DNA from 4 places in the Halomonas mongoliensis genome. Region 2 is predicted to be linked to each of the others. Evidence: predicted binding sites of a transcription regulator. Region 2 holds the regulator's gene; each other region holds the start of a gene.
What was found. The regulator PhoB, encoded in region 2, activates phosphate uptake and scavenging genes when phosphate is short. The targets are predictions, from matches to a motif close to TGTCATANNNNTGTCANA.
Positions count from the first base shown of each region.

Region 1: the regulator PhoB is predicted to act here: its motif matches at 1,346-1,363, upstream of ugpB (sn-glycerol-3-phosphate ABC transporter substrate-binding protein UgpB).
Region 3: the regulator PhoB is predicted to act here: its motif matches at 2,112-2,129, upstream of phbB (acetoacetyl-CoA reductase).
Region 4: the regulator PhoB is predicted to act here: its motif matches at 963-980, upstream of ACRYRV_RS04955 (DUF6482 family protein).

Region 1 is NZ_CP199288.1:1,238,671-1,242,191, forward strand. Features, by position in the region: gene ACRYRV_RS05750 (ABC transporter permease) at 1-613, shown strand, start outside; gene ACRYRV_RS05755 (HAD family hydrolase) at 582-1,292, opposite strand; gene ugpB (sn-glycerol-3-phosphate ABC transporter substrate-binding protein UgpB) at 1,531-2,850, shown strand; gene ugpA (sn-glycerol-3-phosphate ABC transporter permease UgpA) at 2,914-3,521, shown strand, end outside.
Region 2 is NZ_CP199288.1:1,788,861-1,792,381, reverse strand. Features, by position in the region: gene ACRYRV_RS08425 (chorismate--pyruvate lyase family protein) at 1-199, shown strand, start outside; gene ubiA (4-hydroxybenzoate octaprenyltransferase) at 244-1,137, shown strand; gene phoB (phosphate regulon transcriptional regulator PhoB) at 1,232-1,921, shown strand; gene phoR (phosphate regulon sensor histidine kinase PhoR) at 1,923-3,227, shown strand; gene ACRYRV_RS08405 (copper chaperone PCu(A)C) at 3,252-3,521, opposite strand, start outside.
Region 3 is NZ_CP199288.1:1,444,610-1,448,130, reverse strand. Features, by position in the region: gene ACRYRV_RS06705 (MalY/PatB family protein) at 1-850, shown strand, start outside; gene ACRYRV_RS06700 (tetratricopeptide repeat protein) at 852-1,784, opposite strand; tRNA gene ACRYRV_RS06695 (tRNA-Met) at 1,937-2,013, opposite strand; gene phbB (acetoacetyl-CoA reductase) at 2,200-2,946, shown strand; gene ACRYRV_RS06685 (DUF349 domain-containing protein) at 3,058-3,521, opposite strand, start outside.
Region 4 is NZ_CP199288.1:1,075,364-1,078,884, forward strand. Features, by position in the region: gene ACRYRV_RS04945 (cryptochrome/photolyase family protein) at 1-170, shown strand, start outside; gene ACRYRV_RS04950 (thiol-disulfide oxidoreductase DCC family protein) at 167-565, shown strand; gene ACRYRV_RS04955 (DUF6482 family protein) at 607-909, opposite strand; gene ACRYRV_RS04960 (hypothetical protein) at 1,029-1,322, opposite strand; gene dnaB (replicative DNA helicase) at 1,433-2,821, opposite strand; gene rplI (50S ribosomal protein L9) at 2,989-3,435, opposite strand; gene ACRYRV_RS04975 (hypothetical protein) at 3,451-3,521, opposite strand, start outside.

The sequences.
Region 1 (3,521 bases), 550 kb from region 2:
CACCAGCCTGGGTCTCGCCATCGGTGCGGCGCTGCTCACCGGGGTGCTGGGGGCCCTGGTAGGCTACCTGGTGGTGCGCGCCCAGCTGCGCGGCAAGGGGCTGCTCGACCTGCTCTCGCTGCTGCCCAATACCATGCCCGGCATCGTGGTGGCGGTGGGGCTGATCCTGGCCTGGAACCAGAGCTGGTGGCCGATCCAGGTCTACAACACCGGCGCCATGCTGCTGCTCGCCTACGCCTGCCTGCTGCTGCCCTATCCGGTGCGCTACGCCTCGGCGGCCTTCCGCCAGATGGGCGAGAGCCTGGAAGCCGCGGCCCGGGTGTGCGGGGCCGGCTTCTTCACCGCCTTCCGGCGCATCCTGCTCCCGGCCCTGGCGCCCAGCCTGATCGTCTCCATGCTGCTGGTCTTCGCCATCGCCTCCCGGGAGCTCGTCGCCTCGCTGATGGTGGCGCCCGCCGGCATGCGCACGGTCTCGACCTTCGTCTTCGGCCAGTTCGAGCAGGGCTCCCCCGGCGTCGGCATGGCCATGAGCGCCGTGGCGATCTTCACCACCACGGCGCTGCTGGTGGCACTGACGGTGTTCAGCCGCAAGCGACTGCCGATCGCGGGCTAGATGAAGCGCCCGGTTGAGGATTCTGGCGCCACTCCAGCCTCTCCCACCCCTCGACCCGGGCCACTTCGGCCAGCACCGGGTCGGGGTTGACCGCCACGGGGCGATTCACCCGGTTGAGCAGCGGCAGATCGTTCTGGGAGTCGGAGTAGAAGCAGAGGTGGCTGGCGGTGGCATTGCGCTCAGCCAGCCAGCTTTCCAGGCGCGTGACCTTGCCGCCGCGGTAGGAGAGCACCCCGGTGGTGGCGCCGGTGAAGTAGCCGGCGGCAAGCTCCGGCTCCACGGCGATCACCTCCTCGATGCCCAGCCGCCTGGCCACCGGCCCCACCAGATGTCGCGAGGAAGCGGAGATCAGCAGCGGCAGATCGCCCTGCTCCCGGTGGCGCGTGATCAGCGCACGCCCCTGGGGAAAGAAGCGCGGCGCGATTCGTTCGGTAACGAAGGTCTCGACCTCGGCGGCGACCTCCGCCTCGTGGCGCCCCGCCAGCGGCGACAGCGTCACGGCCAGATACTGCTCCAGCTTGAGCCGCCCGGCGTGATAGGCCGCGTTCATGGCCTGGGTACGGGCGAGATAGTCCCCGGGAGAGTCGACCCAGCCGCACTCCACCATCCAGTCGTTCCATAGCGCGCTGCAGTCGCCGTCCAGCAGCGTATCGTCGAGGTCAAAGAGAGCAAGGCGCATGACGGCCTCCAGTGGCCCGGTAGCTCGAGAAGGCCCATAGCCTGGGCCATCCGGGTGACAAAGGCATGACCGGCGCGACCTGTCACGGCACTGCCATCTCGCCGTCACGCCGTCGCCAACCGACTGACACCACCCCGCCATGCCGTCGTCACCTTGTGCGGATAACGTCGGGCGACGGAGCAGAACGGCTTACCGCCGCCCACGTCATCGCCGTGAATCACACCGCAAGGAGAGCCCCATGTTCGTACCCACACTGAAAGGCCTGGCCGCCGGCATCGCCGCCGCTACCCTGTCGCTGTCCGCTCACGCCGCCGTGGAGGTCCAGTGGTGGCACGCCATGGGAGGTGAGCTCGGCGAGATCCTTGAAGGCATCACCGAGGAGTTCAACGCCTCCCAGGACGACTACCGGGTGACCCCCAGCTACCGCGGCAACTACACCGAGACCATGACCGGCGCCATCGCCGCCTTCCGTGCCCGCCAGCAGCCGCATATCCTGCAGGTCTTCGAGGTGGGCACCGGCACCATGATGGCCGCCGAGGGGGCCATCTACCCCATCCACGAGCTGATGGAAGACCACGGCCGCGCCTTCGAGCGCGAGGCCTTCCTGCCGGCGGTGCTGGGCTACTACACCGATACTCGCGGCAACATGCTCTCCTTCCCCTTCAACTCCTCCACGCCGATCCTCTATCTCAACCGTGACGCCTTCGAGACCGCGGGCCTGAGCGGCACGCCCGAGACCTGGGAGGAGATCGTCGCGGCCTCCCGCCAGCTGCGCGAGAGCGGCGCGGCCCGCTGCGGCTTCACCACCTCCTGGCCGAGCTGGGTGATGCTGGAGAACTTCTCCGCCATGCACAACTCGCCCCTGGGCACCCGGGAGAACGGTTTCGGCGGCCTGGATACGGAGTTCGTCTTCGACAATGACCTGGTGGCGAGTCACTGGGACAACCTCAAGGCGTGGCAGGACGAAGGGGTCTTCCGCTGGGGCGGCCCGGGGCCGGGGGATGATGCCGCGCCGATGTTCTACTCGGGAGAGTGCGCCATGTTCTTCGGCTCCTCCGCCTCACGGGCCGGGGTGCTGGCCAACGCCGATTTTGAAGTGGGCTTCGCCATGCAGCCCTACTACGCGGAGGTGGAGGGCGCACCCCAGAACTCCATCATCGGCGGCGCCACCCTCTGGGCGCTGCAGGGCCACAGCGACGAGGAGTACGAGGCCGTGGCCGCCTTCTTCGAGTACCTCTCCCGGCCCGAGGTGCAGGCCGACTGGCACCAGCGCACCGGCTACCTGCCGATCACCCAGGCCGCCTGGGAGCTGAGCGAGACGCAGGGCTTCTACGCCGAGAACCCGGGCGCCGACATCTCCATTCGCCAGATGAACCTCAACCCGCCCACGGAAAACTCCAAGGGGCTACGCTTCGGCAACTTCGTGCAGATCCGCGACATCATCTCCGAGGAGATGGAGGCGGTGATGAGCGGCCAGAAGAACGGCGAGCAGGCCAGCGCCGACGCCGCCCGCCGCGGCAACGCCCTGCTGCGCGACTTCGAGGCCGCCAACCGCTGAGCCCTGCCTTTGCGCTCCCTCCCGCGGAGGGGGCGCCTGTTTATCGTCGCTTCGAGCCTTCCGATGCAGACCAAACACATGACCTTTCCCGGGCGCTGGCTGCCCTATGCCCTGCTGGCCCCCCAGGTGATCGTGACCCTGATCTTCTTCATCTGGCCCTCGCTGCAGGCGCTATACATGTCGCTGCTGCGCGAGGACGCCTTTGGCCTCAACAGCACCTTTGTGGGCCTGGCCAACTTCGCACGGCTCTTCGCCGACGACACCTACCTCGACTCGCTCTCGGTGACCGCGGTATTCGCCATCGGCACCACACTGCTGTCGATGTCGGCCGCCCTGCTGCTGGCGGCCACCGTCAACCGCATGCTGCGCTCGCGCAACGCCTACACCACCCTGCTGATGTGGCCCTACGCCATCGCCCCGGCCATCGCCGGGGTGCTCTGGTGGTTCCTCTTCAACCCCTCCATCGGCATCGTGCCCTATGCGCTCGAGATGCTGGGCTACCGCTGGAACCACCGCACCTCAGGGAACGATGCCATGATGCTGGTGATCATCGCCGCCGCCTGGAAGCAGATCGCCTACAACTTCCTCTTCTTCCTGGCCGGGCTGCAGTCGATCCCCCAGTCGCTGATCGAGGCGGCGGCCATCGATGGCGCCGGCCCCGTGAAGCGTTT
Region 2 (3,521 bases):
CTCCCTGGGCTCCTGGCTCTTCCGCCAACCGGATCTGGAACGCGGCGAGATCGAGGCGACCAGCGCCCCCGCCGGCTTCCACGATGCCAGCGGCCCCTGGGGACGCCGCTCGGTGTTCCGCCGCGGCGACTTCCGGGTGCTGGTGCAGGAGTGGTTCCTGGACGCCATGGCGGATGACCTCGGCCTCCCTTCGCGCTAGGCTCTGGGCCTCGTGCCGATAATGAAAACCTTCACGAGGTAGAGATGGACCGTTCCCTGATGCGCCCCAAGGGCCTGGCCCGGGTGCCCGACTTCCTGCAGCTGATGCGCCTCGACCGCCCCATCGGCACCTGGCTGCTGATGTGGCCGACGCTCTGGGCGCTGTGGATCGCCGCCGAAGGCATTCCGGGCCGCGATGTGCTGCTGATCTTCGTTGCCGGCGTCTACGTGATGCGCGCCGCCGGCTGCGTGGTCAACGACTACGCCGACCGCCACTTCGACGGCCACGTCAAGCGCACCCTTAACCGCCCCCTGGCCACCGGCCGGATCAGCGAGGGCGAGGCCCAGGGGCTCTTCGCGATCCTGGTCATGGTCGCCTTCGTGCTGGTGCTGTTCACCAACCTCTTTACCATCCTGCTCTCCATCGGCGGCGTCGTGCTGGCCTTCATCTACCCCTTCATGAAGCGCTACACCCACCTGCCCCAGCTCTTCCTGGGCGCCGCCTTCTCCTGGGCCATCCCCATGGCCTTCGGCGCGGTGCTCGGCCGGGTGCCCTTCGAGGCCTGGCTGCTGTTTGCCGCCAACGTCGCCTGGACCGTGGCCTACGACACCCAGTACGCCATGGTCGACCGGGACGACGACCTCAAGATCGGCATCAAGTCCACCGCGGTGCTGTTCGGCCGCGCCGACCGGCTGATGATCGGCCTGCTCCAGGGGCTGACCCTGCTGCTGCTGGTCTGGGCCGGTCTCCGCCTGGGGCTGGGCGGCTTCTTCTGGCTGGGCCTGGCCGCCATGGCCGCCACCTTCGTCTGGCAGCAGTGGCTGATCCGCACCCGCGAGCGGGATCCCTGCTTCCGCGCCTTCCTCAACAACCACTGGTCGGGGCTGCTGGTCTTCGCCGGCATCGCCCTGACCCTGTGGCCGGAGCTTGGCGCCTGAGGGCCGTCCGCCGCGTCCGAGCGCGGCTGTCACGCCAGTGTCATACTGGCATGGTGAGATCGTCACCGATTCGTCACTGTGCCGAGGCTACCGGATGACCGCCAAGACCGTTCTTATCGTCGATGATGAGGCGCCGATCCGCGAGATGATCGCGGTAGCGCTGGAGATGGCCGACTATCATGTGCTCGAGGCGGACAGCGCCCAGAGCGCCCACGCCCTGATCGTCGACCACCAGCCCGACCTGGTACTGCTGGACTGGATGATGCCCGGCACCAGCGGCATCGAGCTGGCCCGACGCCTCAAGCGCGAGCCCACCACCGCCGAGCTGCCGATCATCATGCTCACCGCCAAGGGCGAGGAGGACAACAAGATCCAGGGGCTCGAGGCCGGCGCCGACGACTACATCACCAAGCCCTTCTCCCCCCGGGAGCTGGTGGCCCGCCTCAAGGCGGTGCTGCGCCGCACGACTCCCCAGGGGGTCGAGGAAGCGGTGGAGGTGGACGGCCTGCTGCTCGACCCGGTCAGCCACCGGGTCAGCGCCAACGGCCGCGCCGTGGAGATGGGGCCCACCGAGTATCGCCTGCTGCAGTTCTTCATGACCCACCAGGAGCGCGCCTACACCCGCAGCCAGCTGCTGGACCAGGTGTGGGGGGGCAACGTCTACGTGGAGGAGCGCACCGTGGACGTGCATATCCGCCGCCTGCGCAAGGCGCTGGGCGAGCGCCACCAGCATCTGGTCCAGACGGTGCGCGGCACCGGCTACCGGTTCTCCGCCAAGGGCTGACGTGGGCCTCTGGAAGCGGGAAGCGTGGCGGCTGCTGCTGCTGGCCGGCAGCGGCCTGGCGGTGGGATGGCTGCTGTCTCATGCCTGGGCCGGCCTGGCCCTGGGGCTCGGCGCCTGTCTCGCCTTCCACCTGCACCAGCTGCGTCGCCTCCACCGCTGGCTGACCCTGACGCCCCAGGCCGAGCCCCCCGCCACCACCGGCATCTGGGGCGACCTCCTCGACCGGCTCTACCGCTACCAGAAGGGCCAGCGCCATACCCAGGAGCGCCTTCTCGGCATCATCAAGCGGGTCCAGGAGTCTTCGGAGGCGATGCGCGACAGCGTGGTGATGCTCGACGGCCATGGCGACATGGAGTGGTGGAACAGCGCCGCCGAACGCATGCTGGGCCTGCGCGCCGCCCACGACCGCGGTCACCACATCACCAACCTGGTGCGGGATCCCCGCTTCATCGACTACTTCCACGCCCGGGATTACCGGGAGCCGCTGACGCTCCCCTCGCCCATCGACGAGCAGATGGTGCTGCAGTTCCAGATCACCCTCTACGGCGACGACGAGCGCCTGCTGATGGCCCGGGACATCACCCGCCTGCACCGCCTGGAGGAGATGCGCCGGGACTTCGTGGCCAACGTCTCCCACGAGCTGCGCACCCCCCTCACCGTGCTGGCCGGCTACCTGGAGACCTACGCCACCTACGCCGACCAGCTGCCGCCGCGCTTCGCCCGGGGAGTCGATCGGATGCAGGAGCAGACCGTGCGCATGCAGAGCCTGGTCAGCGACCTGCTGCTGCTGTCCAAGCTGGAGATCGAGCGCGGCGGCGCAGACCATGCCCCCCTGGCGATGAGCGCGCTGCTGGCCAGCGTACAGCGGGACGCCGAGGCGCTCAGCGGCGGGCGACACACTCTGGAGGTGGAGCAGAGCGAGGCCCGGGCACTGGTCGGCAGCGAGCAGGAGATCCGCAGCGCCCTCTCCAACCTGGCCTTCAACGCGGTGCGCTATACCCCCGAAGGGAGCCACATCGTGCTGCGCTGGCGGCCCCAGGGCGACGGTGCCTGCCTGGAGGTGGAGGATAACGGCGAGGGCATCGACCCGGTGCACCTGCCGCGGCTGACCGAGCGCTTCTACCGGGTCGACAAGGGGCGCAGCGCCGCCACCGGCGGCACCGGGCTTGGCCTCGCCATCGTCAAGCATGTGCTGCTGCGCCACGATGCCCGCCTGGAGATCGACTCCCGGCCCGGCCAGGGAGCCCGCTTCCGCTGCCTCTTCCCGGCCTCCCGCCTGCTGGAGCCCCAGCTCGTCGAGCAGTGAGCCCGCCTCCGCGCGCAGGCCGATTCACCTGAGGTCATGGTGGTGGCCGTCGGCGGCCCGGCTGCCCCGTTCGGCGCTCTGCACCCAGACCTCCACCTCGACCTCGCCGCGCTCGGCGAACTCCAGCGTCATGGGAAAGCGCTCCCCCAGCCCCAGGGGGGCCACCAGCCCCTCGAGCATTAGATGGTAGCCGCCTTCCGGCCGCATGAGCTGGGTGATGCCCGCCGGCACCTCGATGCGCTCGAGGCGACGCCTCTCCGGCTCGCCCTCTTCGCGCCGCGTCTCGTAGAGCCC
Region 3 (3,521 bases), 340 kb from region 2:
GCCGGGGGATGGCGTGCTGACGGTGACGCCCATCTATCCGCCCTTCCTGCGGGTAGCCGAGCGCACCGGGCGCACGCCCCAGCAGGCCGCCATGGCCGAGCCCGAGGCGCCCGGCGAGCCCTGGCGGCTCGACCTCGAGGCGCTGGAGGCGGCGATCACCCCGCGCACCCGGCTGCTGCTCTGGTGCCACCCCCACAACCCCACCGGGCGGGTCTGGCGTCGCGACGAGCTGGCCGGCCTGGCCGAGCTGGTCGAGCGCCACGGCCTGTACGTGGCCTCCGATGAGCTGCACTGCGACCTGCTGCTGGAGGAGGGGGCGCGCCATGTGCCGCTGGCGGTGGCCTTTCCGGAGCTTGCCGCGCGCACCCTGACCCTCTGGGCCCCCTCCAAGACCTTCAACCTGGCCGGGCTCACCACCGCCTGCGCGGTGATTCCCGACGCGACCCTGCGGCGGCGCTTTGCCGCCGCGATCAAGGGGCTGGTGCCGGACGGCAACGTGCTGGGGCTGGTGGCGGCCGAGGCGGCCTACGGCCAGGGAGACCCCTGGCGCCAGGCGCTGCTCGAGGTGCTGCGCAACCATCGCCGGGCCCTGGCGGAGCGGGTGGCCCGCTGGCCGGGCGTCACGATGAGCGCGCCCGAGTCCACCTACCTGGCCTGGCTGGACCTGCGGCGGGCGCCGGCGCTGGCCGGTGCGGCCTCGCCCCAGCGGGCGCTGTTGGAGCGCGCCGGGGTGGCGCTCTCCGACGGTGCCGACTTCGGCTGGCCTGGGTTCGCCCGGCTCAACTTCGGCACCACGGCGACCCAGCTGGAGGCCGCCCTGGCGAGGCTGGATGGCGTGCTGGGCGGGTAGCTCAGTAGAGCAGGGCGAACAGCCTGCGGCGGTAGGTGACCGTCAGCGGGTGGTCGGCGCCCAGGGCGTCGAAGACCCGCAGCAGGGTCTTGCGGGCGGCATCGTCGCCCCAGGCGCGGTCGGCCTTCATCAGCGCCAGCAGGGCCTCGAGGCCCGTCTCGTAGTCGCCGTCGGCGACGCTGCGCAGGGCGCGCAGGTACTGAGCCTCGCTGTCGTCGCGATCGCCCAGGGCGGCCAGCGCCTCGGCGTCGGGGGCCTCCTCGCCGAACTCGATGCTGGCGCGCACCCCGCGGGCCGGCGCGGCGTCGCGCTCCTCCGGGGGTAGATTGTCGAGCAGGGCGCGGGCGTCGGCGGCGCGACCCTCGGCCACCAGGGCCCGGGCCAGCTCCACCTGGTAGGGGTAGTGCTGGGGGTTCTGCTGCGCGAGCTCTTCGTAGAGGGCCCGGGCCGTGGCGGCATCGCCGGCGGCCAGCGCCTCGGCGGCCTGCTCCTCGGGGCTGGCCGGGGCATCTTCGGGAGCCGGGAAGTAGCGGCCCAGCCATTCGCGGATCTGCTTCTCGGGCAGGGCGCCCTGGAAGTGGTCGACCAGCCCGCCCTGGCTGATCAGCTTGACGTCCGGGACCGAGCGCACGCCGAGCTGGGCGGCGATCTCCTGATTCTCGTCGATGTTGAGCTTGGCCAGCAGGAAGGTCCCGCGATATTCACGGGCCAGCTTCTCCAGCACCGGCATCAGGTTCTTGCAGGGCTCGCACCAGGGCGCCCAGCAGTCGAGCAGCACCGGCACCTGCATGGAGAGCTCCAGCACCTGCTGGATATTGCCGGCGTCGACGTCGAAGATCACCTCGGGCATCGAGGCGTCGGCGGCCTGGGCGGCTTCGCTGGTGGGGGTGTCGGCGGCGAGAGGTTCGCCGGTGCGCGGATCGACGATGGGCATGTTCGGGGTTCCCGGGATCGAGTGGATTTGTCCACGAGATGCGGGTGACGAGGGCGGGATTCAAGGGGGCGTGTGGAAATCGGGAGGGAGTCGACGAGGAAAAACGCCAACGAAAAAGCCGGCTCCCTGAGGAACCGGCTTCTTGCGATATTTGGTAGCGGGGACCGGATTTGAACCGATGACCTTCGGGTTATGAGCCCGACGAGCTACCAGACTGCTCCACCCCGCATCAATGTGAAGCATATGATACAGGACTTACCCCTTTAGTCAAGAGGCGTGTTCAAGCGCTCGTCCCGGCAGCGGTTCCTGGTCCATACTGGGTTGGGTTGTCATCAAACTGGCAACGTTCCACAGTACAATTGGTGACCCGGCCCAGCCGGTCGGGCACAGCGTCATGACAATCAGGGAGGTTACAATGGCCAACAACGCAATCGTTGCTTGGGTGACCGGGGGAACCGGCGGGATCGGCAGTGCAATCTGCCGCTCACTGGCCGATGAGGGCTATCAGGTGGTCGCCGGCTACCATAACCCCGAGAAGGCCAAGAGCTGGCTCGAAGCCCAGAAGGCGGATGGCTACAGCAACATCGATATCGCCGGCGTCGACCTGGTGGACTACGAGGCCTGCGTCAGCGGTGTCAAGGAGATCGAGGCCAAGCACGGCCCAATCGGGGTGCTGGTCAACTGTGCGGGCATCACCCGCGACGGCACCATGAAGAAGATGACGCCCGAGCAGTGGCACGAGGTCATCGACACCAACCTCAACAGCGTCTTCAACACCTGCCGCAGCGTGCTCGATTCCATGCTGGAGAAGCAGTACGGCCGGATCATCAACATCTCCTCCATCAACGGCCGCAAGGGCCAGTTCGGCCAGGTGAACTACTCGGCCGCCAAGGCGGGCATGCACGGCCTGACCATGGCGCTGGCCCAGGAGACCGCCACCAAGGGCATCACCGTGAACACCGTGTCACCGGGCTACATTGCCACCGATATGATCATGAAGATCCCCGAGAAGGTGCGCGAGTCCATCCGCGAGACCATCCCGGTCAAGCGCTACGGCAAGCCGGAGGAGATCGGTCGCCTGGTGGCCTACCTGGCCCACGAGGAGTCCGGTTTCATCACCGGTGCCAACATCGACATCAACGGCGGCCAGTTCATGGGCTGATCGTCCGGCTCTCTGCCTCCCTGGCCACCGATCGGCCAGGGAGCAGCCGCCATCCCGGAAGCGCGAGGTGACCCCTCGCGCTTCTGTTGTTCTGGCCTAAGGGTTCTGGCCTCAGGGCGGCGGCAGGCGGGTCAGGCGCTCCAGCATGCGGTCGAGCTCGCCCACCTCACGGCTCCACAGTTCGGGGGGCACCGGCCCCGTGGCCAGCAGGTCACGCAGTACGCCATGCACCTCCTCGGCCCGGGAGAGCTCGCGGCCGAGGTTCTCGTTGAGGCGCTCTACCTGGATCGCCAGGCGAAGCGGCTCGTCTCGATGGCTGACGCTGCCCACCGCCAGCAGCGAGAGGTGCACGCGTACCCGGGCCAGGCGCTCTTCCACCTCATCAACGCCCGGTGGATCCTGGCGGGCCGCATTGCGCCTCCGGTGGGCGCTACGCATGTCGTCGTCCAGGGTGAGGCCTTCCGGCAGCGGTACCTCGCCCGGGGGGCCTCCACCCAGTCGCTCGGCATCGGCCTTCAGGTGGGCGAGCAGCAGCGGCTGGGTATCGCGCCAGGCCCGGACCTCCTCGATCACGG
Region 4 (3,521 bases), 710 kb from region 2:
GCGACGCGAAGCGCTCGGCCATGCGGGAACAGGCCCAGGCCTTCCTGGACGCGCTGCCCCGCTCGAGCGCCTGGCGCGACGCCGCACACGAGCAGCGCCGCCACCACCTGGCCGGCTACGCCTCCGAGCCGGTTCCCCACGAGCCCACGCATCCTGAGGACACCCCATGAGTCGACGCGCCGCCCTCTCCGCCACCCCCCCGGTCACCCTCTATCACGACGGCCACTGCCCGCTCTGCCAGCGAGAGGTGGCCTGGCTCTCGCGCCACCCGCGTCGGGAACGCGTGGCCCTGGTGGATATCCAGGCGCCGGAGTTCGATGCCGAGGCCCTGGGGAAGCGCTTCGAGGCGATGATGGGACGACTGCACCTGCAGGACGCCGAGGGGCGCTGGTTCATCGGCATGGACGCCAGCCGGGCGCTCTACGCCGTGCTGGGGTATCGAAGGCTGGTGTGGCTAAGCAGCCTGCCGGGGGTGGCGGCCGCGCTGGACGCTGGGTATCTCTGGTTTGCCCGCCGCCGGGTGCGCCTGGGGCGCTGGCTTGAGGGACGGCGGCGGAAGCGGTAGGCGGGAAAGGGAGCGCTGTTGCTCCGGGCGGCGTGGGGGCTCTAGAACACCAGCGGCATCCGCGAGGTGAGCGGATCCTGGTAGTGAGCGTCGCGGCCGATCACCTCATCGTGGGGCACGTACTGCACCAGATAGGCACGATGGATGCCGGCGCGCTTGAGCTCCAGATAGACGTCGTCCAGGGCGCGGTAGAGCACCGGCTTGCCCCGGTGGGTCAGCATATGGCGCTGGCCCTCGATGTCCTCCAGCTCCACCTGATAGAAGCGGCTGCCGGCATGGCCGATGACGCGGATCTCGTAGTTGTCATGCTGGGCCGCGAAGGCCTTGAGGTCCTTGAATTCCATGCTTCCCTCCTGGGAATCTTGTGATTGCTGCTCCGCACAGCCTGACGCCATGAGATGACATCTGGATGACGGCTGCATGTGGACGCTATGACCATCGATGCCCGGGAGGGTTCCGCAAGTTACTGATAGCTGGAGGGATCGATCGCCTTGCCCAGGGAGTTGCGGTCGATCCACTTGCCCGCCTTGGTCTCCTTGTAGCGGAACACCACGCGGTCGCCGACCTGCACCGGCAGCTCGGCGTCTTCGGTCTGGTAGCTGTAGCTCTCCCCCTCCACCACCAGCTGATAGCGGTAGAGGTCGGGCATGCCCAGCCACTCCTTGAAGGGGCCCTCGCGCTCCAGGGACTGGAGTTCACCGCGCGCCTCCAGCTTGGGGGTGCGCTGCCGATTACCGCGCCGGAATCCGCCTGCCATGTTCTCTCCTTTCGCTCGATGCTGTTCGGCCGGCGGCACGGGGTGCCGCTCGGCTCCAGGGGCTGGGCATTATACGGGCCCAGCGGCCCGGCTCAACCCGTCCGCCCGACTCACTCGCCGAAGGTGTCGCCGTAGCTGTCCGGCGCCAGGTCCTCGAAGCGGGTGTACTTGCCGATGAAGGCCATGTGCACCGTGCCGATGGGGCCGTTACGCTGCTTGCCGATGATCAGCTCGGCGAGCCCCTGATTGTCGGGGTTATCCGGATTGTAGACCTCATCGCGATAGACGAAGGCGATCACGTCGGCGTCCTGCTCGATGGCGCCCGACTCGCGCAGGTCCGACATCACCGGGCGCTTGTTGGGCCGCTGCTCGAGGGAGCGGTTGAGCTGGGAGAGCGCCACCACCGGACAGCCGAACTCCTTGGCCATGCCCTTGAGCGAGCGGGAGATCTCGGAGATCTCGCCGGTGCGATTCTCGGAGAAACCGGGAATCTGCATCAGCTGCAGGTAGTCGATCATCACCAGCGCCAGGTTGCCGTGCTCTCGCACCACCCGGCGGATGCGCGAGCGCATCTCGTTGGGCGAGAGCGCCGCGGTGTCATCGATGAACAGCTGCTTGTCCTTGAGCAGATTGACCGCCGAGGTGAGCCGCGGCCAGTCCTCGTCCTCCAGCTGCCCGGTACGCACCCGGGTCTGGTCGATGCGCCCCAGCGACGAAAGCATGCGCAACATCAGCGACTCGGCGGGCATCTCCATGGAGAACACCATCACCGGCCGGTCGCTGGCGATCACCGCATGCTCCACCAGGTTCATGGCGAAGGTGGTCTTGCCCATGGAGGGTCTGCCCGCGATGATCACCAGGTCAGAGGGCTGCAGGCCCGAGGTCATCTCGTCCAGGTCACGGAAGCCGGTGGAGATACCGGTCATCTCCCCCTTCATGTTGAAGAGTTCGTCGATGCGGTCCACCGCCTTGGCGAGCAACTCGCTCATGCCGATGGGCCCGCCCGACTTGGGGCGCTCCTCGCTGATCTGGAAGACCAGGCGTTCCGCCTCATCGACCAGCTCGTCCGCCGGCCGCCCCTGGGGGCTGAAGGCGCCGTCGGCGATCTGGCTGGCGGCGCGGATCAGCTTGCGCAGGGTGGCCCGCTCGCGAACGATATCGGCATAGGCGCGGATATTGCTCGCCGAGGGGGTATTGCGGGCCAGCTCCGCCAGGTAGGCGAGACCGCCCACGGTATCGAGCTGGTCGCGCCCTTCCAGCGCCTCGGAGAGGGTCACCACGTCCAGGGGGCGGGCCGCCTCGGCCAGCTCCGCCATGACGTTGAAGATCAGGCGGTGCTCGTAGCGGTAGAAGTCGTCGGCCACCAGGCGGTCGGCGACGTTATCCCAGGCCTGGTTGTCGAGCATCAGCCCGCCCAGCACCGACTGCTCCGCCTCGAGCGAGTGGGGCGGCACCTTGAGGGCGGCGGTTTCCTTGTCCTGCTCGAGGATCTCAGACATGGCGTGACTCAACCTGGGCGTTGCGGGGAGGCTATTCTACCCCAGACGAGCGGCAGGCCGCATGGGCGAGCCCAACGTCTGCGGCCAGGGCCTGGCCGGGGGTAGCGAAACGACGAGGGGCGCGGGGATCTCTCCCCGCGCCCCTCATCTGGCGCTGCGGACGCGGCTTATTCGGCCACGACCACCACGCGCACGGTGGCGTCGACTTCCGCATGCAGCTGCAGGTGGATGTCGTACTCGCCGGTGGCACGAATCGGGCCTTCCGGCATCTTCACTTCGCTCTTGGCCACGTCGAAGCCGGCAGAGGCGATGGCCTCAGCCAGGTCGCGGGGACCGATGGAGCCGAACAGCTTGCCCTCGTCGCCGGCCTTGGCGACCAGGGAGAGTTCGATCTCGTTGAGCTGCTCAGCGCGAGCCTCGGCCTCGGCCTTGCGCTCGGCGGCCTGGGCCTCGAGCTCGGCGCGCTGGGCCTGGAAGGCCTCGATGTTCTCCTTGGAGGCCGGCACGGCGAGGCCGTAGGGCACCAGGTAGTTGCGGCCGTAGCCGGGCTTGACGGTCACCTGGTCACCCAGGCCGCCGAGCTTGCCAATATTGTCGAGCAGAATGACTTCCATCTCGTTAACCTCTTGTCAGTTGCGGCTGGCGATGCGCCCGCGGAAATCCGCGAAGACGTCGATGAAGGCCAGCAGCAGCACGATCA